DNA from 2 places in the Ensifer canadensis genome. Region 1 is predicted to be linked to the other one. Evidence: predicted binding sites of a transcription regulator. Region 1 holds the regulator's gene; the other holds the start of a gene.
The links. The regulator HrcA, encoded in region 1, represses chaperone genes, less so after heat shock. The targets are predictions, from matches to a motif close to GTTAGCACTCNCNNNNNGNGAGTGCTAAC.
Positions count from the first base shown of each region.

Region 1 (15,122 bases):
GCAGGCCGTTACCAAATATTTCGACGGAGGATATTCAAGCCAGGTCACTGTGGAAAAGTCTGGACCGCGCTTTAGCGCCGACTGCAAGCTTCATCTCGATACGGGCGTGGTTATGCAGGCGAATGGACAGGCCAATGACCCTCAGGCTGCCTTTGACGCAGCGTCGGAGCGCATCGAAAAGCGCCTACGTCGCTACAAGCGCAAGCTCAAGGACCACCACAACGGTAATGGTCAAGGTACCGAGGTGGCATACACAGTGATGGACTCGGTGCCATTCGAGGATGACGAAGTCCCCGAGGATTACGCACCGACGATCGTCGCCGAAAGCTCGAAACACCTGAGGACGATGTCTGTCGCCAGCGCCGTGATGGCGCTCGACATGACGGATGAACCCGTCCTCATGTTCCGCACTCCCGGCAAGGCAGAGTTGAATATCGTCTACAGACGCAACGACGGAAATATTGGCTGGATTGACGCCGCCAATATCAAGGGATGAGTGGAAAAAGGGAGTGCCGGTGCGCCGGCGCTCCCGCCACTTGGATCAGCGGACAGGCCGGAAAATACGACTTTTCTGTGCATGGCACCCGCCAAGACAAAGATGGTTAGAGCCATTGCGACGCATTTATGATGATGTTGTCCGGCTCTAACCGGCGAACGAGGACAAAAGAATGGCATTGGCAGGCTTACTGCACCAAAATGCGATCATCCCGGCCATGAGGGCCAACTCGAAAAAACAGCTCCTTCAGGAATTGGCGGCTAAAGCGGCAAAGATCACCGGCCTTCCGGAACGCGAAATCTTCGATGTCATCCTGCAGCGTGAACGGCTGGGCTCCACGGGCGTCGGCAACGGCATTGCTATCCCGCACGGCAAGCTCAACAACCTGCCGTCGATCATCGGGATCTTTGCGCGGCTGGACACGCCGGTCGATTTCGAAGCGCTCGACGACCAGCCTGTCGACCTCGTCTTCCTGCTCCTGGCGCCCGAAGGCGCCGGCGCCGACCATCTCAAGGCATTGTCGCGCATCGCCCGCGTACTGCGCGACCACGACATGGTGGCGAAGATCCGATCGAGCGATTCCGCCAGCGCGATCTACACGCTGCTCAACGAGGACACGACCTCGCACGCCGCCTGAGCCACGGCCCGGACCGGCCGTCAGTAAAGCTGACGGCGGTTCAAATGATCAATGAAAATTCGAAACAGTGCGCCCTGGCTCGAAATACCGAGCCGGCGATAAATGTTCTTGCGGTGAATGCGGACGGTTCCTTCGGCGATGTTCATCGTCTTGCCGATCGACAGGTTGCTGTGCCCGCGCAGGATCAGGCGGACGATGTTGCGTTGCTGCCGGGTCAGGCGGTCGGCGCAGAGGCTGTCGAAAGCGGTTTCGATCGCGTCGTCGGGCCGAGGCGTCGCCGCCACGGCATGGCTTTGCTGGCGCCAGTTCGAACGCACGGCCTCTCGCACGATCGGCTCGTAGACCCGCAAGCGCTCCAGTTCCTCGTCGCTGAACGGCGTGCCGCCGCGGCCGCGCATCAGCGAATAGGTGGCCTGCACGCTGTCATCGAGCGGAATGACGAAGCCAATCTCTTCGACCAGAACCCCGCTTTCCATCGAGATGCAGGGATGCACCTCGGCCGAGCTTGAAAACTCCGAATGGAAGAACCGGTCAGGCGCAAGTTCGCGCATGCGCCATAGCCCCTGCGGCTGGCCGGAGCTGCAGGCAACATAGAACGGGTCAAGCAGATAGGCGCCGCCGAGATAGGCAGAAAGCGCGCTGGCGGACACCTTGGCGGTGTAGCCGTCATGCAGCACGATCGGTCTGTTATCATAGGGATAGGCGAAGGCAACCGAGAGATCGAAGCTTGCGACCGAGCGCAGCATGCGATCGAGCGCGCCGCCGAAATCCTGTGTTCCGATCAATCCGATCATGGCCGAAATATCGGCCGACTCCCGAGCCAGCATCCGCGTCGAACTCTCCCCTACCCCCGTATCCCGCATGGGATATCGACAGCCCCCTCTTCGTCAACAATAATTCATCCCACGAGGGACCAAGATCGTAGCACGTGTTTAGCCGCGACGCTTGAGCACAGGGGGACACGATGGCAGGCAGACTTTCCGGAAAAGTGGCTTTGATCAGTGGTGGCGCCGGTGGCTGCGGGCTTGCCGCATCCGAACTCTTTGCCCGCGAAGGGGCCAAGGTCGGCATCGTCGATCTGCCACGCAGCAAGGGCGAAGAGGTTGCCGCCGCCATCCGCGCAAACGGCGGCGATGCGATCTTCGCGCCGGCCGACGTCTCGATTTCTGCGCAGGTGAGCTCGGCCGTCAAGGCGGTCGAAGCAGCCTTCGGCGCGATCACCGTTCTCTTCAACCATGCCGGCATCCTGGCGGTCGGGCCCTTTCTGGAGACGGAAGAGGACGAATGGGACCGGCTGATGGCCGTCAACGTGCGCAGCATGTTCCTGATGACCAAGGCGGTGCTTCCAGGGATGCTCGCCGCCGGCGGCGGCAGCATCGTCTGCACCTCGTCGATCTCGGCCGTGGCGGCGACGCCGATGGAAGTGCTCTACGACACGACGAAGGGCGCCTGCCACATGTTCGCCCGTGCCATCGCGGTTGAGTTCCGCGACCGCGGCATCCGCTGCAACGCCGTCTGCCCCGGCTTCATCGCCACCGATCACGGCAAGCGCGAACTGGTGGGCCTCAGTAAATACGGCGTCGATGTCTCGGAAGCGGCGATCGCTGCCCAGCAGGGGCGGATGTGCGACCCGAAAGAGGTCGCCAATGCCGCGCTGTTTCTGGCCAGCGACGAGGCAAGCTTCGTCAACGGCACGCATCTGTTCGTCGACAATTGCTTCACAGCGGTCTGAGAGAGGGGAAAGATATGCTTCAGACGGGCGGCCACTGGCGCAACTGGGTCGGAAACCAATCCTGCATCGTGCGCCAGCGCGGTGCACCCGAGAGCGAGGCGGCGCTCGCCGAAATGGTCCGCGAGGCGACGTCGCAAGGGCTCAATGTGCGCTGCGCCGGCTCCGGCCATTCCTTCACGCCGGTGGCGCTGACCAGCGGGCTCCACCTGACGCTTGCCAACATGCAGGGCGTGGTCGCCATCGACCAGGCGCGCAAACGCGTCTCGGTCCGGGCGGGAACGACGATCAACCAATTGGGCAAGGTATTGAAGTCGAACGGCCTCTCGCTGATCAACCAGGGCGACATCGACAGCCAGGCGCTGGCTGGGGCGCTCACCACCGGCACCCACGGCACGGGAGCAGCACTTGGCAACATGGCCTCGCAGATCGTCGGCATGCGGCTCGTTGAGCCCGACGGCAGCATTCTCGTCGTCGACGAGACGACGCCGGACCTGCTGGAGGCGGCCCGCGTCTCGATCGGCATGCTCGGCGTGATCTCCGAGATCACGCTGCAGGCGATGGACAGCTACAACCTGCATGAAAAGCTCTGGCGCTGCACATTCGACGAGATGATCGAGCAGCACGACGAACTCGCCGCCAAGCATCGGCACTTCGGCTTCTTCTGGTGCCCGGTTTCCGAAAGCCGGCATTGCTATTGCCTGCCGGATACCGCGTCGGTTTCGACGACGGACAAGACGTCCGACGTCTGCGAGATGAAGGTGATCGACATCACCGACCGGCCGCCGATGGAGCAGGGGTTCGAGAAGATCGCCTATTCCTCGGAGATCTATCCGATCGAGTATGTGCCGAACTTCCACGAACTTGAATATGCGGTGCCCATCGCCCACGGCAAGGAGGCTGTAAAAGCTGTGCGCAAGCTGATGCTGGAAAAGCACCCGACCTGCATCTACCCGATCGAATACCGCTTCACCGCAGGCGACACCGGCTGGATCAGCCCGTTCTACGAGCAGGATTCGATCACGCTTTCCGTCTCGGGCGAGCCGGGCACGGACTATTGGGAGTATCTCAAAGACGTCGATACGATCCTGCGCCAATACGGCTCGCGGCCGCATTGGGGGAAGCTGCATTTCCTCGGCGCGGAGGACGTGACTGCGCTCTATCCACGATCCGGCGATTTCCGGGCATTACGGGCGAAAGTCGACCCGGAGGGCCGTTTCCTCAACGATCACCTGCGGCAGTTGTTCGGTTGATATGATTGCCGAAAACAAGAAACGCCGCGCATCCGAGTGGACGCGCGGCGTTGAAATGGATCAGACCGCAGCTCAGGCCGCCGGGCTGTCGCCTTCCGTAGCTGCCGCCTTCGGGCCGCCCTTGGATACGCCGACCATGGCCGGGCGCAGCACGCGGTCGCCGATGGTGTAGCCGGCCTGAACGACCTGCAGCACCGTGTTGTTCGGCACGTCGGCGTTCGGGATTTCGAACATTGCCTGGTGGAAGTTCGGGTCGAACTTCTGGCCTTCCGGCTCAAGCTTCTTCACGCCGTGACGTTCCAGCGCCGACAGCATGGCGCGCTCGGTCATCTCGACACCTTCGATGAGGGCAGTAAGGCCCGCTTCTCCGGCTTCCTTCGCTTCAGCCGGGATGGCATCGAGCGCACGGCGCAGATTGTCGGAGACGGCGAGCATGTCGCGGGCAAAACCAGCAACGGAATAGGACTTGGCATCCTTGACGTCGCGTTCGGTGCGGCGGCGCAGGTTGTCCATTTCGGCGGCGAGCCTTAGATACTTGTCGCGCAGGTCGTTGTTCTCAGCCCTTGCAAGCTCCAGCGGATCGGGCTCGGCAACCGGCGCCGCTTCCACAACCTCGGGCGTATCGTTGACTGCCTCGTCGGTCGCGGCAGCTTCGTGTCCGTGCTTGTTTGTTTCGTCGGTCATGACGTTCTCCGGTGTTCGTCTGTCTTGTCTTCCGCATTCCGACGCCCGCGCGCAACGATGGCCGCATGGCGTAAAATGCGCAGTGACTGGATTTGATGCCGATATCGAGGTTTAGGGCCGAAAAATCAAGGGTTCAATGCTGCCTGTGGCCAAAAGCGCCTGATCAGCGCGAAAGCCGCGACATCAACTGCGCGGTATAATCGACCATCGGCACGATGCGCGAATAGTTGAGCCGCGTCGGACCGATGACGCCGACGGCGCCGACGATGCGATCTTCACTGTCGCGATAGGGCGCAACGATCAGCGACGAACCGGACAATGAAAACAACTTGTTCTCCGAACCGATGAAGATCCTGACACCCGGGCCGCTCTCTGCGAGGTCAAGCAGCTCGATCAGGCTGTCCTTCTTTTCCAGGTCGTCGAAGAGCATGCGCAGGCGGTCGATATCCTCGGTTCCCTCCAGGCCCTCGAGCAGGTTGGCCCGGCCGCGAACGATCAGCCGTGCCGGCTTTTCATCGCCCTCGTTGCCCGACCAGATCGCCAGTCCACGCTCGACCAGTTCCTGGGACAGGGCATCGAGTTCGCTGCGCACGGTCTGCTTGACGGTTTCGAGCTGCGAGCGCACCTCGCCGATCGTCTGGCCGGCGAGATGGGCATTCAAGAAGTTCGCTGCTTCCGTCAGTTGCGAGCTCGTCACGCCGGCGGGAAGCTCGATGATGCGGTTTTCGACCTGGTCATGCTCGCCGACGAGCACGGCCAGCGCCTTGGTGGGCGCCAGCCGGATGAATTCGACATGCTTGAGCACCGGATCGTTCTTGGCGGTGATCACGAGGCCGGCGCCGCGCGACATGCCCGACAGCATCTGGCTTGCCTCTGCCAGCAGCGTATCGACCGGCTGGGCATGGTCGCTCAACCGCACGTGCCGATCGATCGAAGCACGATCTTCTGGGGAGAGATTGCCGACCTGCATGAAGGCGTCGACGAAGAAACGCAGGCCCGTCTGCGTCGGCAGGCGGCCGGCGCTGATGTGCGGCGAATAGATCAGCCCGAGATCTTCGAGGTCGCTCATCACATTGCGCACGGACGCCGGCGACAGCGACATCGGCAGCAACCGCGAAAGGTTGCGTGAGCCGAGAGGCTCTCCGCTGTTCAAATAGGTTTCGACGATGCGACGGAAGATTTCACCGGAACGCTCGTCCAGCGCCGCCGCGATATCGGTCACTCCGGGATTGCGCAGTACCATGTCGCTCCATGTTCGCAGGCCAATCCTGCCGCCGGAAATATAGTGATCCCCGCGCCCGATAGCAAAAGGGAAAAATCGCCCCGATCCCCGGCTGTCCACCGGTTCCCTTTGGCTGCGCCATGCTCTAGAAGGCTCACCAGATACGATAGGAGTTTGATGATGCGGCCATCCGGCAGAAAAATCGACCAAATGCGCAAGGTTTCGTTCGAGCGCAATTTCTCCAAGCACGCGGAAGGCTCCTGTCTGGTGCGATTCGGCGATACGCACGTGCTGTGCACAGCCAGCCTTGAGGAAAAGGTTCCGGCCTGGCTGCGCAACGGCGGCAAGGGTTGGGTGACGGCCGAATACGGCATGCTGCCGCGCGCCACCGGCGAGCGCATGCGTCGCGAAGCCTCGAGCGGCAAGCAGAGCGGCCGCACCCAGGAAATCCAGCGCTTGATCGGCCGGTCGCTGCGCGCCGTCGTCGATCTGCCCGCACTCGGCGAACGCCAGATCTCGATCGACTGCGACGTCATCCAGGCTGATGGCGGCACGCGCACGGCCTCGATCACCGGCGCCTGGGTGGCGCTGCATGACTGCCTGAAGTGGATGGAAGCCCGCAACATGGTGAAGGTCGAGAAGGTCCTGAAGGACCATGTCGCCGCCATATCCTGTGGCATCTTCGCCAACCAGTCGATCATCGACCTCGACTACCTCGAAGATTCCGCCGCCGAGACCGACGCGAATTTCGTCATGACCGGCACCGGCGGCATTGTCGAGATCCAGGGCACGGCCGAAGGCAAACCCTTCAGCGAAGCGGAATTCGCAAGCCTGCTCGGACTGGCAAAGACCGGCATTGCCGAGCTTGTCGCACTGCAGAAGCAGGCGATCGCCGGCTGACGAGAAGGACGGAGACGATGGCCCCGGCGCTGGATGGCATTCTTGAGACTGCGCTCTATGCGTCGGATCTCGACGCCGCCGAGGCCTTCTACAGCGGTGTGCTGGGGCTGGAGAAGATTACACGGCGGGAGAACCGACATGTGTTCTTTCGCTGTGGCTCGGGCGTTCTGCTGATTTTCAATCCTGCGGAAACGGTCAAACCGCCTTCGCCGGATGCGGCCCTGCCGGTGCCGCCGCACGGCACCACCGGCCAGGGCCACATGTGCTTCCGCGTTTCCGCGTCGGCACTCGACGCCTGGAGGGCCAAGCTGGAAACGGCGGGTGTCACGATCGAAGCCGATGTTGTCTGGCCGAACGGCACGCGCTCCTTCTACTTCCGCGATCCGGCCGGCAACAGCCTCGAATGCGCGGAACCGGGCCTCTGGTCCATCGAATGAACCGCGGCCTTCGCGCCGCATCTTTTAAGAGACGACACATCATGCGCACACTGGATGACAAGACGCTCATCGTCGCCAGCCACAATGCCGGCAAGATCCGCGAGATCCGCGACCTGATCGGGCCGCTCGGCTTCGAGGCCAAGTCGGCAGCCGACCTCGACTTCGTCGAACCGGATGAGACCGGCACAACCTTCGAGGAAAACGCGACGATCAAGGCGCTCGCCTCGGCCAAGGCCTCGGGCCTGCCGGCGCTTTCGGACGATTCCGGCCTGGCGATCGACGCACTTGATGGCGCACCTGGCGTCTACACCGCCAACTGGGCCGAACGCGAAGACGGCAGCCGCGATTTCGCCATGGCGATGGAAAAGGTCGAAAAGGCGCTGCAGGGCAAGGGCGCAAGTGCGCCTGAAAAACGCACGGCCCGTTTCGTCTCGGTGCTTTGCCTTGCCTGGCCAGACGGCCATGTCGAACTTTTCCGCGGCGAGGTCGAGGGCCATGTCGTGTGGCCGCCGCGCGGCGACCAGGGTTTTGGCTACGATCCGGTCTTTCAGCCGAAGGGTTACGACACTACATTCGGCGAGATGAGCGCGGACGAGAAACACGGCTGGAAGCCGGGCGATGCTGAAGCGCTGTCGCACCGTGCCCGCGCCTTCAAGATCTTCGCCGAAACCTGCCTTGGAGCGGGCTGAGGAAACGTGTATGCGGTTTTCCGCAACATCCCGCTCCAATTTGTTAGAAGCGATCGCAGTCATGACTTCGGGTCGATCGGCCCAAGGTCAACGTGATCTACCGCATGAGAGACGCAACGATGCAGACGGCCACGCTATCGGCACTCGGTGACGGCATGGATCCCGGTTTCGGGATCTATGTGCACTGGCCGTTCTGCGCGGCCAAATGCCCCTATTGCGACTTCAACAGCCACGTGCGCCACCAGCCGATCGACCAGCCGCGTTTCGTCGCCGCTTTCCTCAAGGAAATGGCGGAGGCGCGTGAGCTTTCCGGTCCACGCACCGTCACCAGCATCTTCATCGGCGGCGGCACGCCGTCGTTGATGGATCCGGCAACGGTCGACGCTATCCTCTCGGGCATCGCCCGCGAATGGCATGTGCCCGATGGCATCGAGATCACCATGGAGGCGAACCCTTCGAGTGTCGAGGCGACGCGCTTCCACGGCTATCGCGCGGCCGGCGTCAACCGTGTCTCGCTCGGCGTGCAGGCGCTGAACGACCGGGACCTCAAATTTCTCGGCCGGCTGCACAATGTCGAAGACGCGCTGAAAGCGATCCGGCTGGCGCGCGAGATCTTCCCGCGCATGTCCTTCGACCTGATCTATGCCCGCCCCAACCAGACGGTCGAGGAATGGGAACGCGAGCTCAAGGAGGCCGTCTCCTATGCCGTCGACCACCTGTCGCTCTACCAGCTGACGATCGAGGAGGGCACGCCCTTCTTCGGCCTGCACAAGGCCGGCAAGCTGATCGTTCCTGATGGTGAGCAATCGGCGGTCCTCTACGAGGCGACCCAGGACATCACGGCGGCGATCGGCATGCCCGCCTACGAGGTCTCCAACCATGCCCGCCCTGGTGCCGAGAGCCGGCACAACCTCACCTACTGGCGCTATGGCGACTATGCCGGCGTCGGGCCTGGTGCCCATGGCCGCCTCAGCGTCGGCGGCGCCAAGCTGGCGACGGCGACCGAGCGCAAGCCGGAGGAATGGCTGCGGCTGGTCGAAACCTACGGCCACGGCATGGTCGAGCGCGAAGTGCTCGACCTCGAGGCCCAGTCCGACGAATTGTTACTGATGGGCCTGCGCCTCAAGGAAGGCGTCGATCTCGCCCGCTGGCAGACGCTGTCCGGCCGCGATCCCGATCCAGACCGCGAGCAGTTCCTGATCGACCACGGGTTCATCGAGCGGCTGGGAAATTCCCGCCTGCGCTGCACGCCTTCCGGCATGTTGATTCTCGACGCCGTCGTCGCCGACCTCGCCTGCTAGCGCTTTTCCAGGAAAAGTGCGAAGCGGTTTTCCGTCAGGAAATGCGTAGAGCAAGGAAATATCGCGTCTCGATGCCACCGTCTGAGACGCAAATGTTTTAGCGGCCGCCCTGCCTGCATCCAACGCAAGGAAACCGAAGGCTCAATCGTGGGTCTCGCCGGAGAGCGGCGTCGCGCGCATCGATGGTCGTTCCTCGAAGGCATCGAACCAGACGCTCAGCTTCGTCCGGTCACGGAACGACGGCAGGTCACGGAACGCCATCCAGGACAGGGTCGTGGCGAGCGCGATGTGGCCGATATCAAGCGGCGCGTCGACATCGAGCGTCTGCTCCAGCCAGTCATAGGTCTGCTCGATCTTTTCGGCATAGCCGTCGGCGAGCGCCGGATAGCGCAAGGCTTCCGGGCGTCGCTCCGTTTCCCAACGCAACCCGATCCCCGCCTGCGCCAGCCCTTGCGCCACGGCCTGCAATCTCAGGGCATGCCAGCGCGCCTCGCCGCTTTCGGGGATGAGCTTGCGGCTATCATGCAGCGTATCGAAATAGGCGCAGATGACGTCGGAATCGAAGATCGCCGCATCCTCGGGGCGCAAGAGAACCGGCACCTTGCCGAGTGGATTTTCGGCATGGACCTCTTCATTGCGCAGCGTCGGGCTGGTCTCGTGGTGGATCACCTCCAGTCGCTCAGCGATGCCGACCTCGTGGGCGAAGACGAGTGCCTTGCGGGCGAAAGGGGAATGGGTCTGGTAATAGAGGATCATCGTGCCTCGCGGGTGTTGGAAGGAAATTATCCGGTCCCGCGAAGATGTATTGCATCGGACAAGAGAAAGGCGCTCTGTTTCGGAGCGCCCTTTGCAAGTTTGTTTCGTCGTTCAAGATTTGAACGGATCGCCCTTCTCGGCATTGAGGGCGATACCCTTGGCTACCAGCCGCGCCACCTGGGCGCCGTCGACCTCGCCGGTCGCTTTCACCTTGATGAAGGCCATGTCGCCCTTGCCGCCGCCCTTGGCCAGTCGTGGGTCGAGATCGAGCATATCGGCGCCGCGCCAGAAGCCGAGCGTCACATAGTCCTTGGCAGCCTTGATCAGGCAGACCGGTCCGCCGGCCTCATAGATCGGATGGCCCCATTTCACGCTGTCCCTGGTGCCGCCGGCGGCAAGAATGGCACCGTGCAACTCTTTCGCCACGGCAGCCGGCGTACCGGAAAGGCCTGCAATGTAGTCGCTAACCGTTTTGCTCATCGCGAAATTCTCCTTAGGCTTGCTCGTTCTTGAACGGGATCAGCGCGCGCACGCGACGGTCTCGGAGCCACAGGCCAGCCCAGGCGATGACGCCGAGATAGAACCCGAACAGCAGATGGGTGAAAAGAGGGCTATCCGCGCGCAGATGCGTCGCCATGGCACCGCCGAGATAACCGGTGAGCAGAATGGCGCCGAGGACCGACGTTCTCGGGATCGCATAGAGCAGCGCACACAGAAGCGTGAGTACGCCGAGCAGACGCGCAAGGCCAACATCGGCGGGATAGCCGAGCACCGCCAAAGTCTCAGTCACCACGTCCAGTGGCACGAGCTTGATCGCTCCGTCGAAGGCCAGGAACGCAACAACCAGACCGCTCAGCACGCGGCCGAGGATCACCATTTTTCCAGCCGGAGCCGTCATAACAAGAGCAGTGTTCATTCGGGGAGTTCTCCTCGTTTCCCGTTGTCACAAATCGTTCTTCAGTCTGTCTTCTTGGCCGGTCCGACGATGCCCCAGCGGATGCCAAAGGGGTCACGCAGCTGGCCATAGAGGTCGCCCCAGAAGGCGACCGCAAGCGGCATCGTCACTTCGGCGCCGGCGGCAACCGCGCGATCCCACCAGAATTGCGCGTCCTCGACCACCAGATGCAGCACGACGCCCTGCGGCGCGGCATAGGGCATGCCGTGTTCCGGGAAGGGATCGTTGAGCATCAATGCACCGCCATTGATCGTCAGATGGCAATGCATCAGCCGTTTACCGTCTTCGGCGAGCATCCGCCCGCCATCCGTTGCGGCGAAGGCGCGGACGTAGAAATCAGCGGTCGCGTACGCATCCTCGACGCAGAGGTAGGCGATCGGGCCTAGCATCGGTGGCGGCGCCGGCGCTTGCCCGTCGACCGTCGATTTCGGATTGAGATCGACGGCTGCCTTGAGGCTGCCATCCATGTAGAAAGGCACGGACTCGTGCTGGTGTGCGATCTTCCAGCCGGCAGCCATGCGCTTCAAACCGAGGGTCTGGCGGAACCAGACCGACATTTTCCCGGCATCGATCTTCTCGCCGGAAAGTTCGGTGAGCATACTGACGAATGCGACATCGCCGCTGACCGAGATATCGAGATCCCCGAAGCGATAGCCAAGCGGTCCACGCCAGGTGGAAAACCACTGTTCGAGCCCGCCCTCGCCGGCATCGGACGACTTCAGCGGCGGCGCCAGCGAAAAGAGGACACAATCAGGCGTCCCATGGCCGATGACGCGCTTGGCGTCCTTTACCCTCATGGCATCCGCCCAATCATCGATCACCGTACGGATTTCGGCGACGGCGGCACTCTTGTTGTCGATCACGGACATGGCGGGTCTCCCTTCCCGATGGTGGCAGGCGCGAGGGCGACGGCCGTCGAGCCCTGGGCTTGATCAGAGTTGCCTGGCTACCCCTTCGAGCTGGGTGGCGCATTGGCCCCAGCCTTCGTGAAAGCCCATCTTTTCGTGGGCTTCGCGATCCTCGACGGACCAATGGCGGACCCGTGCGGTGTAGCGGGTCTTGGCCCCGACGTCCTCGAAGGTGATGGTTACGACCATGAACGGCTTGTCGGATGGCGACCAGGCATCGGTGAAGGCGTCTGTGAAGACCAGCTTCTCGTTCGGCACCACTTCGAGATAGACGCCGAGATTGGGATAGTCCTCGCCCTCGGGCGAGCGCATGACGATGCGGTTGGCGCCGCCGGCGCGAACCTCGAGCTTTGCCTCCGGCGTCGTCCACGGCGAAGGCGCGAACCACTTCTTCAGCAGCTTGGCATCCGTCCAGCAGCGGTAGACGAGCGCGCGGGGCGCATCGATCAGGCGGGTGATGACCAGTTCGCGGTCGTCGGCAGGTTTGATTTCAGTGACAACGGTCATTGTTTGTTTCTCCGTCAGCGGGTTCAGTCCAAGGACGAAGTTGCAGCCACGGTTCCGACAACCGCCGACAAGATTTTTTATCTTTTTTCAGTGGCCAGGTTTTTCTCGCCCGCATCCTTGCTCAGATGATCGAGCTGCATGCGGATGTGGGAGGCCTCGGCGGCATTGGTGGCCAGCGCGATCGCCCGGTCAAAGGCGACGCGCGCCTCGCGAACCCGGCCTGCCTGCTTCAACAGCGCGCCATTCAACCCATGGAAGTAGAAATAACCCGCGAGTTTTTCGGCAAGTGGCTCGATCAGCGCGAGCGCCGCTTCAGGCCCGTCCCTCTTCGACACTGCGACGGCGCGGTTGAGCGTGATGACCGGCGACGGTTGCAGCCGCTCCAACGCCTGGTAGAGCAGGTCGATTTCTTCCCAATCGGTTTCTTCCGGGCGCGTCGCACGCGCATGCAAGGCGGCGATCGCGGCCTGGATCTGGTAGGGACCCGGCTGGCGATGGCGCACCGCCTTGTCGATCATGGCCAGCGCCTCGATGATCAGAGGCTTTTTCCAAAGGCTGCGATCCTGATCATCGAGCAGGATGATGCCGCCATCGGCATCGAAACGTGCGCGCGAGCGTGAGTGCTGCAGCAGGAGCAGAGCCGTCAGCCCCATCATTTCTGGCTCGGAGGGGAACAGCCGCAGGAGCAGCCGCGCGAGCCGGATCGCCTCCTCACAAAGATCGGCCGAGACGCTGTCCGGCCCGTTCATCGCCGAATAGCCCTCGTTGAAAACCAGATAGATCATGGTTGCGACGGCCGCCAGCCGCTCCGACCGATCGGCCGCGTCAGGCGTTTCGAAGGCGATGCCGGCGGCGGTGACCCGGGCCTTTGCCCGGGTGATGCGCTGCTCCATCGCCGCCTCGCCGACGAGAAAGGCACGGGCAATCTGCTTGACCGACAGGCCGGAGACGATGCGCAGCGCCAGCGCGATCTGCTGCGTTGCCGGAAGGACCGGATTGCTGCAGACAAACAAGAGCTTGAGAATGTCGTCCCGGTAGTGGGAGCCATCGAGACGTTCGGCAAGATCGCTCTCCTGATCCTCGAGATCGGAGAGCAATTCTTCCGGCGGCAACGCGGTCTCGCGAGATTGCCGGCGCACCTTGTCGATGCCGCTGTTGCGACCGACGAAGATCAGCCAGGCGGCCGGGTCACGCGGCGGGCCGCTCTTCGGCCAGGTCTTCAATGCCCGGATACAGGCCTCCTGGAATGCTTCCTCGGCCGTATCGAGATTGCGGAAATAGCGCAGAAGCGCGCCCATTGCCTGCGGCCGAGCGGAAACAAGTGCGAGGTCGATCCAGGTCGTGTCTGTCATGAGGGAAACTCACTTGGCTTGTAGATGGCAAGGGGACGAATTTCATAGGAGCCGTCTGCAGGATTGGCCGCACTGAGCTCGCGGGCGAAATCGAGCGCTTCGTCCAGTGAAGCGCAATCGACGACATAGAAGCCGAGCAGCTGCTCCTTCGTTTCGGCAAATGGGCCATCGATGACGACGGTCTCGCCAACGGCGTGGCGGAGCGTCGTTGCCGCCGTGGTCGGCAACAACCGCGCCACCGGCCCGAGCTTGCCGGCATCGCCATATTTGCGTTGGACGGCAGCAAGGTCACGCATGACCTTGTCGTCCTCGTCCTTGGTCCAGTTGGCAGTGACGTCTTCCTGGTTGTAACAAAATACGGCGTAAAGCATTGGAACTCTCCTGCTCCTGTAACAAGGACGATCTGGAGAAGAGATAGTCGACAAGACCGCCAAAAAAAATACCTGCAATCACGGGCCCAAACGCAATGATCGCGGCAGGTGCCTGCGCACCGCCGCGATCGTTCATGAGCTTGCCTGATTTCAGATATTTTCGCCGCAGGCGAGATCCGGATCGACCGTTTGTTTGCGACGGAAACGCCGGACCAGGCGACCGTCGATAGCGGCGAGGCCGGCGGCGATCAGCACCATGCCGAAGAAATGCTTGGGCTCGAGGTTTTCGCCGAGGAACAAGGCGCCGAGCAGAATGGCGCTGACCGGGATCAGAAACGTCACCAGCATCAGATTGGTGACACCCGCCGTTTCCAGGATGCGGAAGAACAGCACATAGGCAAGCGCGGTCGAGATCAAGGCAATGCCGATGATCGCTCCCCATACTTCAAGGCCCGGCACGGTCAGGGTCCAGGGGTGATCGACGAGCAGCGCGATCGGCACGAGCATGATGCTCGATGCACTGACCTGCCCGGTCGCGGTGACGATGGGCGCAACGCCCATCCGCTTGAAACGACGGGCGAAAACGCCGGCAAAGGCGTAGGAAAGGGCAGCTCCCAGCACGGCGAACTGCGCCAGCACATTCGAGCCGAGCCCGCCGAGCGCTGCAGGCCCGATCATCACCGCCACGCCGAGAAAACCGATCAACACGCCGGAGAGCTTGTTGGCGGTCAGCTTCTCGTCGTCGGTCAGCAGATGGGCGACGACGACGCCGAAGAGTGGCGTGGTGGCATTGAGGATGGAGGCAAGGCCGCTGGCGATATGAGTCTGGCCCCAGACGATCAGCGAAAACGGGATCAGGTTGTTGAGCAGACCCATGCCGAAGAAGGCAAGCCAGATGCGGGGATCGCGCGGCATCGCGCGGCCG
Region 1 covers NZ_CP083370.1:2,723-17,844, reverse strand. Annotated here, with positions in the region: gene hpf (ribosome hibernation-promoting factor, HPF/YfiA family) at 1-496, shown strand, start outside; gene ptsN (PTS IIA-like nitrogen regulatory protein PtsN) at 669-1,133, shown strand; gene J3R84_RS00095 (helix-turn-helix transcriptional regulator) at 1,154-1,960, opposite strand; gene J3R84_RS00090 (SDR family NAD(P)-dependent oxidoreductase) at 2,098-2,865, shown strand; gene J3R84_RS00085 (D-arabinono-1,4-lactone oxidase) at 2,880-4,115, shown strand; gene grpE (nucleotide exchange factor GrpE) at 4,188-4,799, opposite strand; gene hrcA (heat-inducible transcriptional repressor HrcA) at 4,963-6,042, opposite strand; gene rph (ribonuclease PH) at 6,202-6,921, shown strand; gene J3R84_RS00065 (VOC family protein) at 6,939-7,358, shown strand; gene rdgB (RdgB/HAM1 family non-canonical purine NTP pyrophosphatase) at 7,400-8,047, shown strand; gene hemW (radical SAM family heme chaperone HemW) at 8,167-9,348, shown strand; gene J3R84_RS00050 (glutathione S-transferase family protein) at 9,490-10,104, opposite strand; gene J3R84_RS00045 (DUF1801 domain-containing protein) at 10,216-10,584, opposite strand; gene J3R84_RS00040 (DoxX family protein) at 10,598-11,020, opposite strand; gene J3R84_RS00035 (nuclear transport factor 2 family protein) at 11,062-11,928, opposite strand; gene J3R84_RS00030 (SRPBCC family protein) at 11,992-12,474, opposite strand; gene J3R84_RS00025 (RNA polymerase sigma factor) at 12,552-13,826, opposite strand; gene J3R84_RS00020 (YciI family protein) at 13,823-14,197, opposite strand; gene J3R84_RS00015 (DMT family transporter) at 14,348-15,122, opposite strand, start outside.

Region 2 (15,122 bases), 450 kb from region 1:
ACGCCGAGACGGCCGACACGCTGATCAACAATGCCGACCTTGCGATGTACCGCGCCAAGGCCGCGCTGAACCAGAGCGTCTGCTTCTACGAAGTGTCGATGGATGAGGCTGCACGCCAGCGCCGCAGCCTTGCCAACGATCTGTGGGATGCGATCGAGAAGAATCAGTTGGCGTTGCACTACCAGGTCCAGAAGTCGGTGATGTCAGGTGACGTCATCGGTTATGAGGTGCTTCTGCGCTGGCACCATCCCGAGCGCGGTATGGTGCCTCCGAACGAGTTCATTCCGCTGGCGGAAGAATGCGGCGCGATCCTGCCGATCGGCGAATGGGTTCTGCGCGAGGCCTGCCGCGAAGCCGCGGGCTGGCAGAGCACCCACAAGATCGCCGTCAATCTTTCGCCGGTGCAGCTTGCCAATGGTGACATCGTCAGCCTGGTCGAGGACGTGATTTCCGAGACCGGGCTCGACCCGAAGCGGCTGGAACTCGAAATCACGGAATCGACGATCATCGACGACAAGGAGCGCGCGCTCCTGACCCTTCGCCAGATCAAGGAGCTTGGGGTCACCATCGCGATCGACGACTTCGGCACCGGCTATTCGTCGCTCGAGACGCTGCGGTCCTTCCCGTTCGACAAGATCAAGCTCGACAAGAGCTTCATGTGGGAGGTGGAAGCAAGTCCGCAGGCAAAGGCGATCGTGCGCGCCATCCTCGCACTCGGGCAGAGCCTCTCGGTTCCTGTTCTCGCCGAAGGCGTCGAGACGCAGACGCAGCTCGATATCCTGCAGGCGGAAGGCTGTGACGAAGCGCAGGGTTACCTGCTCGGCAGACCAGCACCGATCTCAAGTCTCGCCATGGGCAAGGTGAAAGTGGCGGCCGCCTGACGGTCGCCGCCGCCTGCACGACACGGCGGCCCGGCAAACATCATTGAGGCTATTTCCAGGAAAAGTGCGATGCGATTTTCCACCAGGAAACGCGTAAAGACAACGAGCTGGAACGCTTTTGGGACTCTGTTTAAGCGCGGAAGCGCTCTGTAGGCGGGAATGCACCTACTGGCGCAGAAGCATCTTTCCCGCACCTTCGACAAGGAAGCGCGGGAAGAAGAAGATGCCGTGGATCGTACCGGAATAGCGTTCTTCGAGGCCCGAGGATTCGCCGATGCAGAACACCGGCTGCTTGTGGCCGGATTCGAGGCTGATCGTCGTCGAGAAGCAGAAGGACGAACACGTGGTTGCCGCCTGCTCAAAAAGCTCGAGCACGTGGTTGCGGTCGGCGAGGTCGTAGCAGCGCACGAAATTGAGCAGCCCGCATTCGCTCTCGTTGAGACCGTGGATCGCGGACGCCTTCTCGCCAAGCCGGAACAGGCCCGTCGACAGGTCGCCCGACCAACCTTCGGAAACGCAGAACTGTTCCAGGAATTCCTGATGCGGGAGACCGGAATGCATCTGTCCCGGAACACCGAGGGGAACTGAATTTGTTCTCGTGATCTTAAACACGGTCTACCCCAGCACGACCCCTGGCGAATGTCGTCTTCCCACCAGGCAGGCCCATCCCCAATATACAACCCTCGCCAGCCATCGACCCATAGCAGGAAGAACACGCACGATAGTCGTTTGCGTCTTTCTGTACGGAAAGGTCACGAAACTGTGACGTAGCTCGCCAAGCGAAATGATTTCGCAGGAAAGGCCGGCTTAATTTGCGATGAAATACTTATATGCTTTGCGTGATGTTCTCAAAGAGAGCTTGGACACACAGTTAATATGAAAAGTTTGAGCGATTTTTCGCTCGCTTTAGGCCCACCATCCAGTCTCTCGTGAATCTCTGTCCACTTGGGGCGGTGTTATAGTTCGTTTTTTCTCGACTTCAACGCTTTTTTAGTGCCGCCGCAGCTACCGGGTAATTTTTCCTGCGGACAGCTTTGACGTGCACGTTAGATGCAACCGCAGGATTATCGCAAAAACGAGAAAGGGCGACCCGAGGGTCGCCCTTTCCGATCCGAATGGATCATCGTGGATCTGCTTGAACAGGTCCGCGATAAGGCTGGCGCCCTATCACATCATGTCCATGCTGCCCGTTCAGCGCGCTTGACGCGCTGAACCGCTCTTAGTGCATGGGCAAAGCTTTATGGACAATGCTGCGATTGGGCTGGCGCCCTATCACATCATGTCCATGCCGCCCGTTCAGCGCGCTTGACGCGCTGAACTGCTCTTGGTGCATGGGCGAAGCTCTATGGACAATGCTGCGATTGGGCTGGCGCCCTATCACATCATGTCCATGCCGCCCATGCCGCCCGGCATCGCCGGCGAGTCCTTCTTCGGCAGTTCGGCGATCATGGCTTCCGTCGTAACGAGAAGGCCAGCAACCGAAGCCGCGTCCTGAAGGGCGGTGCGAACAACCTTGACCGGGTCGATGATGCCCATGGCAATCATGTCGCCATATTCGCCGGTCTGGGCGTTGTAGCCGAAGTTGTCCTGGTCCTTGTCGAGGATCTTGCCGACAACGATCGAAGCTTCGTCACCAGCGTTCTCAGCGATCTGGCGGGCCGGAGCCTGCAGAGCGCGACGAACGATGTTGATGCCGGCTTCCTGGTCGTCGTTCACACCCTTGACGGTGATCTTGACGGAAGAACGCAGCAGGGCAACGCCGCCGCCCGGTACGATGCCTTCCTGAACAGCAGCGCGCGTCGCGTTGAGAGCGTCGTCGATGCGGTCCTTCTTTTCCTTCACTTCAACTTCCGTCGAGCCGCCAACGCGGATTACGGCAACGCCGCCAGCGAGCTTGGCAAGACGTTCCTGCAGCTTTTCGCGGTCGTAGTCAGAAGTGGTTTCTTCGATCTGAGCCTTGATCTGCGAAACGCGGCCTTCGATGTCGCTCTTCTGGCCAGCACCGTCGACGATCGTGGTGTTTTCCTTGGAGATCGAAACCTTCTTCGCACGGCCGAGCATGTCGAGCGTGACGTTTTCGAGCTTGATGCCGAGGTCTTCGGAGATCACGGTACCACCGGTCAGGATGGCGATGTCTTCGAGCATGGCCTTGCGGCGATCGCCGAAGCCCGGAGCCTTGACGGCAGCGATCTTCAGGCCGCCACGCAGCTTGTTGACGACGAGCGTAGCAAGAGCTTCGCCTTCGACGTCTTCAGCGATGATGAGGAGCGGCTTGCCGGTCTGAACGACAGCTTCGAGAACCGGGAGCATGGCCTGGAGGTTCGAGAGCTTCTTCTCGTGGAGGAGAACGAAGACGTCGTCGAGGTCAGCGACCATCTTTTCCGGGTTGGTGACGAAGTAGGGGCTGAGGTAGCCACGGTCGAACTGCATGCCTTCGACGACTTCGAGTTCGGTTTCGGCGGTCTTGGCTTCTTCAACCGTGATGACGCCTTCGTTGCCGACCTTCTGCATCGCTTCTGCGATGTCGAGGCCGATCTGACGCTCGCCGTTTGCCGAGATCGTGCCGACCTGTGCGACTTCTTCCGAAGTGTTGATCTTCTTGGCCTTGGCCTGGAGATCCTTGACGACTTCGGTGACAGCGAGGTCGATGCCGCGCTTCAGGTCCATCGGGTTCATGCCGGCAGCAACAGCCTTGGCGCCTTCGCGAACGATCGCCTGGGCCAGAACGGTTGCAGTCGTGGTGCCGTCGCCGGCGATGTCGTTGGTCTTCGAAGCAACTTCGCGGACCATCTGGGCGCCCATGTTTTCGAACTTGTCTTCAAGTTCGATTTCCTTGGCAACTGATACGCCGTCCTTGGTGATGCGCGGAGCGCCGAAGGACTTGTCGATGATGACGTTACGGCCCTTCGGGCCGAGCGTGACCTTTACGGCGTCAGCGAGGATATCGACGCCACGCAGCATCTTTTCGCGCGCGGTGCGGCCGAATTTGATTTCTTTTGCAGCCATTTGAGAAAACTCCCGGGCTCATTGCCCATTGGTTGTCATGAAAAGGTGTGGACGACGGCAGATCAGCCGATGATGCCCATGATGTCGGCTTCCTTCATGATGAGAAGGTCTTCGCCGTTGATCTTGACTTCGGTGCCCGACCACTTGCCGAACAGAACGCGGTCGCCAGCCTTGACGTCGAGAGCAACAACCTTGCCGCTTTCGTCACGGGCGCCCGAGCCAACAGCGACGATTTCGCCTTCCTGCGGCTTTTCCTTAGCGGTGTCCGGAATGATGATGCCGCCCTTGGTCTTTTCCTCAGACTCGACGCGGCGGACGACAACGCGGTCGTGCAGCGGGCGGAAATTGGTGCTTGCCATTAGTCTAATCCCTCGATCAAATGACACTACGGATCGCTCAACGACCCGATGGATGGGTGTTAGCACTCTCTTTTGTCGAGTGCTAGCGAGGCCGAGATAAGGCTGGGTCCGGGACGAGTCAAGGATTGGCCGTTCAAAAAATTTCAGGCGACATGATTATCGGCGGCTGATGACAGGCAACGAACGGCGGCCGGGCCGGAACGTTTGCCTGCCTATTGCATGAAGCGGTCGGAATTTGGGCAGATCCGATATCGAGGATTTGCCTGGTCTCGCTGCCCGATCCGGTTGTTATCATGAGCCTCGGGGTCGGCAGGCCCTGACGCTGATGTCCCGTGGACCGTCTCCTCGGCATGAGGGAGGGGCGGGCGCCGAATCCTTGGGAATGGCGGCGATTTTCTAGGCGCGAGGCTTGTATTCTCGGCCCTTCCTTGCCATGCAAGCCGGAAACCGAGTTTGCAGGAAGCCCGCATGGCCGCAAGGATCAACAGTTTTCGGGAAATCGCAGGGCGCTATGACGTCGTGCTCTGTGACGTCTGGGGTGTTCTCCACAACGGCGTTCAGGCGTTTGCGTCGGCCTGCGAGGCCCTGGCGGAAGCGCGTGCAGCAGGGCTTACGGTTGTCCTCATCACCAATTCTCCCCGGCCAAGCCCCAGCGTCAAGGTACAGATCCGCGGGCTGGGCGTTCCCGATGAAGCCTATGATCGCATCGTCACGTCGGGCGATGTGACCCGCACCTTGATCGCCGCAGCCGACAAGAAGATTTTCTTCATCGGCGCCGAACGCGATCTGCCGTTGCTCGAAGGGCTCGGCACCGAGATCGTCTCGTCGGAAGATGCAGAGACCGTCGTCTGCGCCGGCTTCTACGACGATGAAACCGAAACGCCGGAGCACTATCGCGCGACGCTGACCGGACTTGCCAAGCGCAAGATCCCGTTCATCTGCGCCAATCCGGACCTGGTGGTCGAGCGCGGCCACCGGCTGATCCCCTGTGCCGGCGCCATCGCCAAGCTTTACGAGGAGCTCGGCGGCGAAGCCCGGATCGCCGGAAAGCCCTATATCTCCATCTACCGTGCCGCGCTGACGGAAGCCAAGGCCGTTCGCGGTCCACTCGATCTGTCGCGTGTCATCGCCGTCGGCGACGGTATGCCGACCGATGTCAAGGGCGCCCAGGATGCCGGCTTCGATCTGCTTTACATCAGTGCCGGTATTCACGCGCAAGAATACATGAACGAAAGCCGCACCGACGAGGCGAAGCTTACTGCCTTCCTGAGGAAGGAAGGTGCTTCGCCGAAGTGGTGGATGCCCAGGCTCGCCTGACGGGAAGATCGAGATGACGGTTTTTCATCGCAACGAAACCCGCGACCCGCTGCCCGAGCGTCTGCGTGGCGGCGTTGTCGCCATCGGCAATTTCGACGGTGTTCACCGCGGCCACCAATCCGTGCTGGAGCGAGCGCTGGAAGAAGCCGCGGCACGCGGCGTTCCCGCACTGGTGTTGACCTTCGAGCCGCATCCGCGCACGGTCTTTCGGCCAGACACGCCGGTCTTCCGGCTGACGCCCGCACCGCTGAAAGCCCGTATCCTCGAAGGCATGGGGTTTGGCGCCGTCATCGAATACCCGTTCGATCGCACCTTCTCCGAACTTTCCGCGTCCGATTTCATCCATCGGGTGCTCCTGGAGTGGCTGCATGCCTCGCATGTGGTCACCGGGTTCGATTTCCATTTCGGCAAGGGGCGCGAAGGCGGTCCCGCCTTTCTGATGGCGGCGGGCGGCGAAAACGGCTTCGGCGTCACCCTGGTCGACGCCTTCCGCGATGAGAATGCCTCGGTGATCTCCTCGAGCTTCATTCGCTCGCTGCTCGGCCAGGGCGACGTTTCTCACGCGGCCGGCTTGCTCGGCTATCGCTACACGGTCGAGGCCGAAGTAATCGACGGCAAAAAACTCGGGCGGACCCTCGGCTATCCCACGGCCAACATGCGTCTACCGCCCGAGGTCGAACTTAGAACCGGCATCTATGCCGTGCGCTTCCGCCGGGCTGACGGCTCGCTCTATGATGGCGTTGCCAGCTTTGGCCGGCGTCCGACCGTCGACAGCGACGGCGAGGCGTTGCTTGAAACCTTCGTCTTCGATTTTTCCGGCGATCTCTACGGCGAGGTCTGTTCGGTTTCGTTCTTCGGCCACCTGCGCGACGAGCTGAAGTTCGACGGGCTCGACCCGCTGGTGGCGCAGATCCGAAAGGACGAAGACGAGGCGAGGGCGTTGCTCTCCGGCGTCACGCCCTTGAGCGATATCGATCGCCGGATCAACTTCGCCTAAAGAAATCCGTCGCGCCGAAGCGGCGGACCTTTTCAAAAGGCCGAAAACGCCTTAAACAACCGGCCACCATGACCCGGCACCGTCGACTGACCATCGATCAGCGAATTATTGGCCCGGCTTTCCGCGCGCACTAGGCCGCCGGAAGGTCCGGGATTTCGGCGTTTCCAACGCCTCAGTCATCTCTGGAGCGCCGCGCGTCTCTTGGACACGCTAAGGTAGCTCGAACACTTTGAAGCTGCGCATGATCCTTTTCCGAAAATCGATCCCGATTTCAGGGTTATGCGCCGGATACCGAACCCTTTCGCATGCGCGATGATCCGCGCGGAAAAGACGATTGCAAAGACCATGACAGATACCGCTGAGAAGATCGACTATTCCTCCACCCTCTATCTGCCGCAGACGGAGTTTCCGATGCGTGCCGGCCTGCCGCAGAAGGAGCCCGAAACGGTTTCCCGCTGGCAGAAGATGGGTCTCTACAAGAAGCTGCGTGCCTCGGCCGCCGGTCGCGAGAAATTCGTGCTGCATGACGGCCCTCCCTACGCCAACGGCAACATCCATATCGGCCATGCGCTGAACAAGATCCTCAAGGACGTCATCAACCGCTCGTTCCAGATGCGCGGCTTCGACGCCAACTACGTGCCGGGCTGGGATTGCCACGGCCTGCCGATCGAATGGAAGATCGAGGAGAAGTATCGCGAGAAGGGCCAGAACAAGGACGAGGTCCCGGTTAACGAGTTCCGCAAGGAATGCCGCGACTTCGCTGCGGGCTGGATCCAGATCCAGGCGGAAGAGTTCAAGCGCCTCGGCATTGAGGGCGACTTCGACAACCCCTATACGACGATGAACTTCCACGCCGAAGCCCGCATCGCCGGCGAACTGATGAAAATCGCCAAGATGGGGCAGCTCTATCGCGGCTCCAAGCCGGTGATGTGGTCGGTCGTCGAGCGCACGGCGCTGGCCGAAGCCGAAGTCGAATATGCCGACGTCGAAAGCGACATGATCTGGGTGAAGTTCCCGGTCACCGAAGGCTCGGCAGATCTTGCAGGCACCTTCGTCGTGATCTGGACGACCACACCCTGGACGATCCCCGGCAACCGCGCCATCGCCTTCTCCTCGCGTTACGCCTATGGTCTCTACGAGGTTGCGACTGCAGAGAACGATTTCGGTCCGCAGCCCGGCGAAAAGCTGATCTTCGCCAAACGTCTGGCAGACGAGTCCGCCGCCAAGGCGAAGCTCACCTTCAATTTCGTCCGCGACATCGAGGGCGCTGAACTGGCCGCCGTCACCTGCGCCCATCCGCTGCATGGGCTGGGTGGCGGTTACGCGTTCAAGGTGCCGTTGCTCGATGGCGACCATGTCACCGACGACGCCGGCACCGGCTTCGTGCACACGGCGCCGAGCCACGGCCGCGAGGACTTTGACGCCTGGATGGACAATGCCCGCGCGCTTGAAGCCCGCGGCATCTCCTCGGCAATTCCGTTCACCGTCGACGACGCCGGTTATTTCACCGCCGACGCCCATGGCTTCGGCCCGGACGCCGAAGGTGGCGCCGGCCGCGTGCTCGACGACAAGGGCAAGAAGGGCGATGCCAATGATCGCGTCATCAAGGCGCTGATCGCCCGTCACGCGCTGTTTGCCCGCGGCCGTCTGAAGCATTCCTATCCGCATTCCTGGCGTTCCAAGAAGCCGGTGATCTTCCGCAACACGCCGCAGTGGTTCGTCTACATGGACAAGGGCTTCGGCGACGGCACGACGCTGCGCTCGCGCGCCCTGTCGGCCATCGACGATACCCGCTTCGTCCCCGGCGCCGGCCAGAACCGCCTGCGTGCGATGATCGAGGGACGTCCGGACTGGGTGCTCTCGCGCCAGCGTGCCTGGGGCGTTCCGATCGCGATCTTTGCCGACGAGCAGGGCGAGATCCTTGTCGATGAGGCCGTCAACGCCCGCATTCTCGAAGCCTTCGAGCAGGAAGGCGCCGATGCCTGGTTCGCCGAAGGTGCCAAGGATCGCTTCCTCGGTAATGACCACGACCACGAGAAGTGGCACCAGGTCATGGACATTCTCGACGTCTGGTTCGATTCAGGCTCGACGCATACCTTCACGCTCGAAGATCGTCCGGATCTGAAGTGGCCGGCTGACGTCTATCTCGAAGGCTCCGACCAGCACCGCGGCTGGTTCCATTCGTCGCTGCTCGAATCCTGCGCAACGCGCGGCCGTGCGCCCTACAACGCCGTTGTCACTCATGGTTTCACCATGGATGAGAAGGGCGAGAAGATGTCGAAGTCGAAGGGCAACACCGTCACGCCGCAGGAAGTGATGAAGGATGCCGGCGCCGACATCCTGCGCCTCTGGGTGATGACGACGGACTATTGGGAAGATCAGCGCCTCGGCAAGACGATCATCCAGACCAACATCGACGCCTATCGCAAGCTGCGCAATACCATCCGCTGGATGCTGGGCACGCTGGCGCACGACAAGGGCGAGGAAGTCGCCCACGCCGAGCTGCCCGAGCTGGAAAAACTGATGCTGCATCGCCTGGCCGAACTCGACCAGGTCGTTCGTGAAGGTTATGACGCGTTCGACTTCAAGAGGATCGCCCGCGCTCTGATCGATTTCTCGAACGTCGAACTCTCCGCGTTCTATTTCGACGTGCGCAAGGATGCGCTCTATTGCGACGCACCGTCGAGCCTTCGTCGCCGGTCGGCGCTTGCGGTGATCCGCAAGCTGTTCGATTGCCTGGTGCTGTGGCTCGCGCCGATGCTGCCCTTCACCTGCGAAGAAGCATGGCTGTCGCGCAAGCCTGACGCTGTCTCGGTCCATCTCGAGCAGTTCCCGGCGATCCCGGCGGAATGGAAGAACGACGCCCTCGAGGCGAAGTGGGAAAAGATCCGCGCGGTGCGCACGGTCGTGACCGGGGCGCTTGAAATCGAGCGTCGCGAGAAGCGTATCGGCTCGTCGCTGGAGGCGGCTCCCGTCGTCTACATCGCCGATCCGGAGCTGTTGAAGGCGCTCGAAGGCGAAGACTTCGCCGAGATCTGCATCACGTCGGCGATCACCGTCGAGGCGGGCGAGGGCCCTGCCGACGCCTTCCGTCTGCCTGAGGTCGCCAAGGTTGGCGTCGTTCCGGAGGCCGCCGTTGGCCGCAAGTGCGCCCGCTCCTGGCGGATCACGACCGATGTCGGTTCGGATGCACTCTACCCTGAGGTGTCTGCCCGCGATGCCGCCGCCCTGCGGGAACTTGGCTTCAAGGCTTAAGGGATCATTTACCGGATGAATTGCGCTTACCGCATTCATCCGGTAAAACCTGCCCGAAATTTGGCGGATTTATCCGCCATGGCGCTGAGTGGCCGCGCACGTGACGGTGGCCGGCTAGAAGGAATTTCATGGAAATGACGCGAGAGTTGCGACTGTTTGCTAGCGTTGCCGCCATTATGACGAGCGGCCTGGTACTTTCCGGCTGCATCGGCGGTCCGACCTACGGCACCGACAAATCGGCTGGCGAGCAGTTGATCGACGATCTCGGAAGCGCTGTGAGCTTTACCCCGACGAAGCGTGATCCGGTCAAGTACCAGCCGCGCCCCGGCCTGGTGCTGCCGCCTACCGGCCAGCAGACCGCCCTCGTGGAGCCGCAGAAGTCGCTCGCCAGTCGCGAAGCCAATCCGGAGTGGGTCGAATCTCCGGAAGAGGCGCGCAACCGTCTGCGCGAAGAAGCCGACGCCAACAAGGACAACCCAAACTACGTCTCGCCACTCGCAAAGGCCAGCGCCAATGGCCGCCGCCTTTCGGCCAAGGAGCAGCAGCAAGCCTATCGCGACGCGCGCAAGATCGAGATGGGTGCCTACGCCGACAAGCGCCGCTTCCTGAGCGATCCGCCGCTCGAATACCGCCGCCTTCCGGAAGCTTCGGAAGCCGACCTTGGTGAGCCGGAAAAGCTCAAGGAGCGCCGCCGCAAGAAGGAAGCGCAGATCAAGAATTCCGGCAGCAAGTGGTACTGGCCCTTTTAAACCATGACGATCAGCATTCGCGACGCGCGACCGGAAGACGCGGAAACCATCCTGCGCTTCATCACAGAACTGGCCACCTACGAGAAGGCGCCCGACGAAGTCGAGGCGACGGTCGAGCAGTTGCAGGCCTCGCTCTTTGGCCCGGATGCGCTCACCCGTGCGGTGATCTGCGAGAAGGACGGAAAGCCGGCTGGCTTTGCCATGTGGTTCTACAACTACTCCACCTGGCAGGCGCGCAAGGGGCTTTATCTCGAAGACCTCTACGTAACGCCGGATTGCCGCGGCTCCGGCGCGGGCAAGATGCTGTTGAAGCATCTCGCCAAGATCGCCGTCGAGGAAGGCTGTGGTCGTTTCGAATGGAGCGTGCTCGATTGGAACGAGCCGGCAATCCGCGTTTACGAAGCCGTCGGCGCCGAACCGATGTCGGAGTGGACGCGCTACCGGCTTGCGGGTGCGGCGCTAGAGTCTTTCGCAGCCGGCTGAGAGTTCGCTCACTTAGCGTTTCCCGGCAAAAAAATCCCTGAGAATGTCAGCGGCTTCGCGCTCGGCAAGCCCGGAATAGACATCGGGCACGTGGTGGCATGTCGGCGAGCCGTAAAAGCGCACGCCGCTATCGACCGCGCCACCCTTGGGGTCTTCGGCGCCGTAGTAGAGGCGACGGATGCGGGCAAAGGAAATCGCTGCCGCGCACATGGTGCAGGGCTCCAGGGTGACATAGAGGTCGGCGCCCGTCAGCCGTTCGTCGTTGAGCACCATGGACGCTTCGCGGATCGCAACGACCTCGGCATGGGCGGTGATATCGTTGAGTTCGCGGGTTCGGTTTCCGGCGCGCGCGATGATCTCGCCGTTGAAAACGACGACGGCGCCGATCGGCACCTCGCCACGTTGGCCCGCCTTTTTGGCCTCTTCGAGGGCCGCATCCATGAAGCGTGTCGTATCAGCCATCGCTCAAACAATAATTTCTCTTAACCCACGGGCTCCGACCTGATAGGACAGCCGCAAAAGGCAGGCAACACAAATGACATCCAAAGACAAGCCCACGCGGCCTGGCGGCAAGCCCGCTGGCCGGGACAAGAAACCTCAATTCGCTGGCAAGAAGGCGGCAGCGCCTGAAGCCGGTGCCTCGCGGCCGCCCAAGGCAGGCCCGAAGCCCGCCGCCGCAAGCAGCGACGAGCCGCAGCGCATCTCCAAAATCCTGGCGCGCGCCGGCGTTGCCTCGCGCCGCGATATCGAACGCATGATCATGGAAGGTCGGGTGAAGCTCAACGGCGTCATTCTCGACACGCCTGTTGTCAACGCGACACTGGCCGACAGCATCGAAGTCGACGGAAATCCGATCCGCGGCATCGAGCGCACCCGTCTGTGGCTCTACCACAAGCCGGCCGGACTGGTGACCACCAATGCCGACCCGGAGGGCCGCCCGACGGTCTTTGACAACCTGCCGGACGAGCTGCCGCGCGTTCTATCGATCGGCCGCCTCGACATCAACACCGAAGGCCTGCTGCTTTTGACCAACGACGGCGGGCTTGCCCGCGTGCTCGAACTTCCGTCGACCGGCTGGCTGCGCCGCTACCGCGTGCGCGCCCATGGCGAAATCGACCAGGACGAACTGGACAAGCTGAAGGACGGCATTGCCGTCGACGGCGTGCTTTACGGCGGCATCGAAGCGACGCTCGACCGTGTGCAGGGTTCGAACGTCTGGATCACGATGGGTCTGCGCGAAGGCAAGAACCGTGAGATCAAGAACGTGCTCGGCGCGCTCGGGCTCGACGTCAACCGCCTTATCCGTATCTCCTACGGCCCGTTCCAGCTCGGCGAATTGCCGGAAGGCCATGTGCAGGAAATCCGTGGCCGGACGCTGCGCGACCAGCTCGGCCCGCGCCTGATCGAAGACGCCAAGGCGAACTTCGACGCGCCGCTCTACAACGATCAGTCGGCAACCCTTCCTGGCGAAGCGCCGGAAGGCGAAGCCTCCGACACCCGCAAGCCCGAGCGTGCCAACCGCTGGGAAAAGCCGGAAGACAAGCGCGAGCGCGCGCTTTCCCGTCTTGATACCCGTCGTGACGACCGCCGCGACGGTGGCCGTCGCAAGGATGGGCCGCGTGGTAAGGATGGTCCCCGCGGCAAGGGTGGCCCCCGCGAAGAGCGCGGCGACGCCAAGTTCGAGGATCGGCCGAAGCGCACGCCGGCGCAACGCGCCCGCACGGCCAATGTGTGGATGGCGCCCGGTGCGCGTCCGCTGGCCGAGAAGAAGCCGAAGTCCGCTGAAGGCGATGCCTCGGCAACGCCGGCCCGTCGCGAGCGCCCGGATGGCGCTCCGAAGACCAAACGCTACGGCCGCACGAAGGATGGATTTGCGACGAAGTCATCCGGCAAGTTCGATCCCGACCGCAAGGGCGGTGCGCCCAGGGACTTCGACCGTCCGGCTTCCGCCGCACCGGTCAAGCGCCGGGATGAAGAGGGCGAATGGATCAGCGCCAGCGAACCCGCACGCCGCGGCAAGGATGAAGGCCGTGATGGCGGCTTCGGCCGGCGCAAGTCGGGCGATGCCGGAGACCGCAGGTCGCGCGATCACGGTGATCGTCCCCCGCGTCGCGAAGGCGGCGATCGGCCGGCCCGTTCAGAAGGAGGACCGCGCAGCTTCTCCGACAAGCCGCGGTTCCCGCGCGCTGAAGGCGACCGGCCTGCACGTCGCGAAGATGGCGACCGCCCACGTGGCGATCGGCCTGCCCGCGCCGAAGGTGGTCCGCGCAGCTATTCCGACAAGCCGAGAACCCCGCGCGCCGAGGGCGATCGTCCGCCACGCCGCGAAGGCGGTGACCGCCCGTTCGGCGATAAGCCTCGCGGTAAGTCCTTCGGTGGCAAGCCATCCGGCGGCAAATCCTTTGGTGAACGCTCGGGTGGTCCGCGTGGCGGCAAGCCCGGTGGCGGAAAACCGGCTGGCGGCGGCGGCAGGCCCGGTGGTGGCGGCCGTCCCGGTGGCGGTGGGCGCCCGGCCGGCGGCAAGCCGCGCGGCAGAGGAAACTAAGCGGTCGTGCGCATTGTCGGCGGAGAGTTCCGTGGCCGCAGTCTGGCTACGCCCAAGTCGAATGATATCCGTCCGACCACCGACCGGACGCGCGAAAGCCTGTTCAACATCCTGAGCCATTCGTATCCGGAGGCTCTCGATGGCACCCGGGTGCTGGATCTTTTTGCCGGCACCGGAGCCGTGGGCCTCGAGGCCCTGTCGCGGGGGTGCCGTCAGGCACTCTTCGTCGAACAGGGCGTCGAGGGCAGGGGTCTCCTGCAGAACAATATCGAGGCGTTCGGCCTGCAAGGTCGCGCCAAGGTCTTCCGCAGGGATGCGACCAGCCTCGGTTCCGTCGGCACGATGGAGCCGTTCCACCTGGTCTTTGCAGATCCACCCTACGCGATGGGATTGGGAGAGAAGGCGTTGGCGTCGGCGGCTCTCGGCAATTGGCTGGTTCCGAATGCCCTTGTCGTGCTGGAGGAGCGTGCCGACGTTCAGCCTGCGCCAACAGCCGTTTTCGAGCGGCTGGACGTCAGGGTGTTCGGCGATACACGCATGCATTTCTACCGCTTCCGTGGCGTCTGACGTCACACTTTTGATTCGCTTGCAAAGTTAGACTGCCGGCTGAACTGAGGTGCAGGTCGATGAAGCAGGACGTTTCCACCGCGGATATTTCGCCGGTCAGCGCGAGCGAACCGTCGGTCGCGCTGGCGCTTGGCGGCGGCGGTGCCCGCGGGCTCGCCCATATCCATGTCATCGAGGCTTTCGACGAGTTGGGCATTCGCCCTGTTGTCATCGCCGGCTCGTCGATCGGCGCCATCATGGGCGCCGGTATGGCGGCGGGCCTCAGCGGCAAGGAAATCCGGGAACACACGCTTGCGACGGTTGGCCACCGCCGCGAGGTCGTCAATCGCCTGTGGCAGTTGCGACCGGCTAGCTGGTCGGAAGCGATGACCAACGGCTTTCGTTTCGGTCAGTTCAACATCGAGCGCGTCTTGAAGGCGTTCCTGCCCGAAGCCATCCCCGCGACGTTTTCAGAACTGGATATTCCGCTCAAAGTTGTCGTTACCGACTACTATGGCCAGACCGAGCACATCTGCGCGACAGGCGACCTGCAGAAGGCGCTGGCGGCGTCCGCAGCCCTGCCTGCGGTCTTCATGCCGGTCAAGATCGACGGCCGGGTGATGATCGATGGCGGCATCTACAATCCCATCCCCTTCGATCATCTTCGCGGCCTTGCTGAGATCGTCGTCGGCGTCGATGTCGTCGGCGGCCCGGACGGTGATGGCGAGACGATCCCCAGCCGCATCGACAGCCTGTTCGGCGCCAGCCAGCTGATGATGCAGTCGATCATCGCCATGAAACTGAAGGAAGGTGCGCCGGATATCCTGCTGCGGCCGGATGTCGGCCGCTATCGGGTGATGGATTTTCTGCGCGCAAAGGAAGTCCTGGCGGCGACCGCCGGCATCAAGGATCAGTTCAAGCGGACGCTTGAGGAGCGAATGAAGGTGGCCGGCGTCTCCGGATAAGGCTGTCGGCCGGTCGCCG
Region 2 covers NZ_CP083370.1:449,242-464,363, forward strand. Annotated here, with positions in the region: gene J3R84_RS02175 (bifunctional diguanylate cyclase/phosphodiesterase) at 1-881, shown strand, start outside; gene J3R84_RS02180 (hypothetical protein) at 1,047-1,493, opposite strand; gene groL (chaperonin GroEL) at 2,259-3,887, opposite strand; gene groES (co-chaperone GroES) at 3,950-4,246, opposite strand; gene J3R84_RS02195 (TIGR01459 family HAD-type hydrolase) at 4,715-5,563, shown strand; gene J3R84_RS02200 (bifunctional riboflavin kinase/FAD synthetase) at 5,577-6,560, shown strand; gene ileS (isoleucine--tRNA ligase) at 6,906-9,815, shown strand; gene J3R84_RS02210 (hypothetical protein) at 9,944-10,564, shown strand; gene J3R84_RS02215 (GNAT family N-acetyltransferase) at 10,568-11,047, shown strand; gene J3R84_RS02220 (nucleoside deaminase) at 11,060-11,509, opposite strand; gene J3R84_RS02225 (pseudouridine synthase) at 11,583-13,592, shown strand; gene rsmD (16S rRNA (guanine(966)-N(2))-methyltransferase RsmD) at 13,599-14,159, shown strand; gene J3R84_RS02235 (patatin-like phospholipase family protein) at 14,219-15,103, shown strand.
Region 2: the regulator HrcA is predicted to act here: its motif matches at 4,305-4,333, upstream of groES (co-chaperone GroES).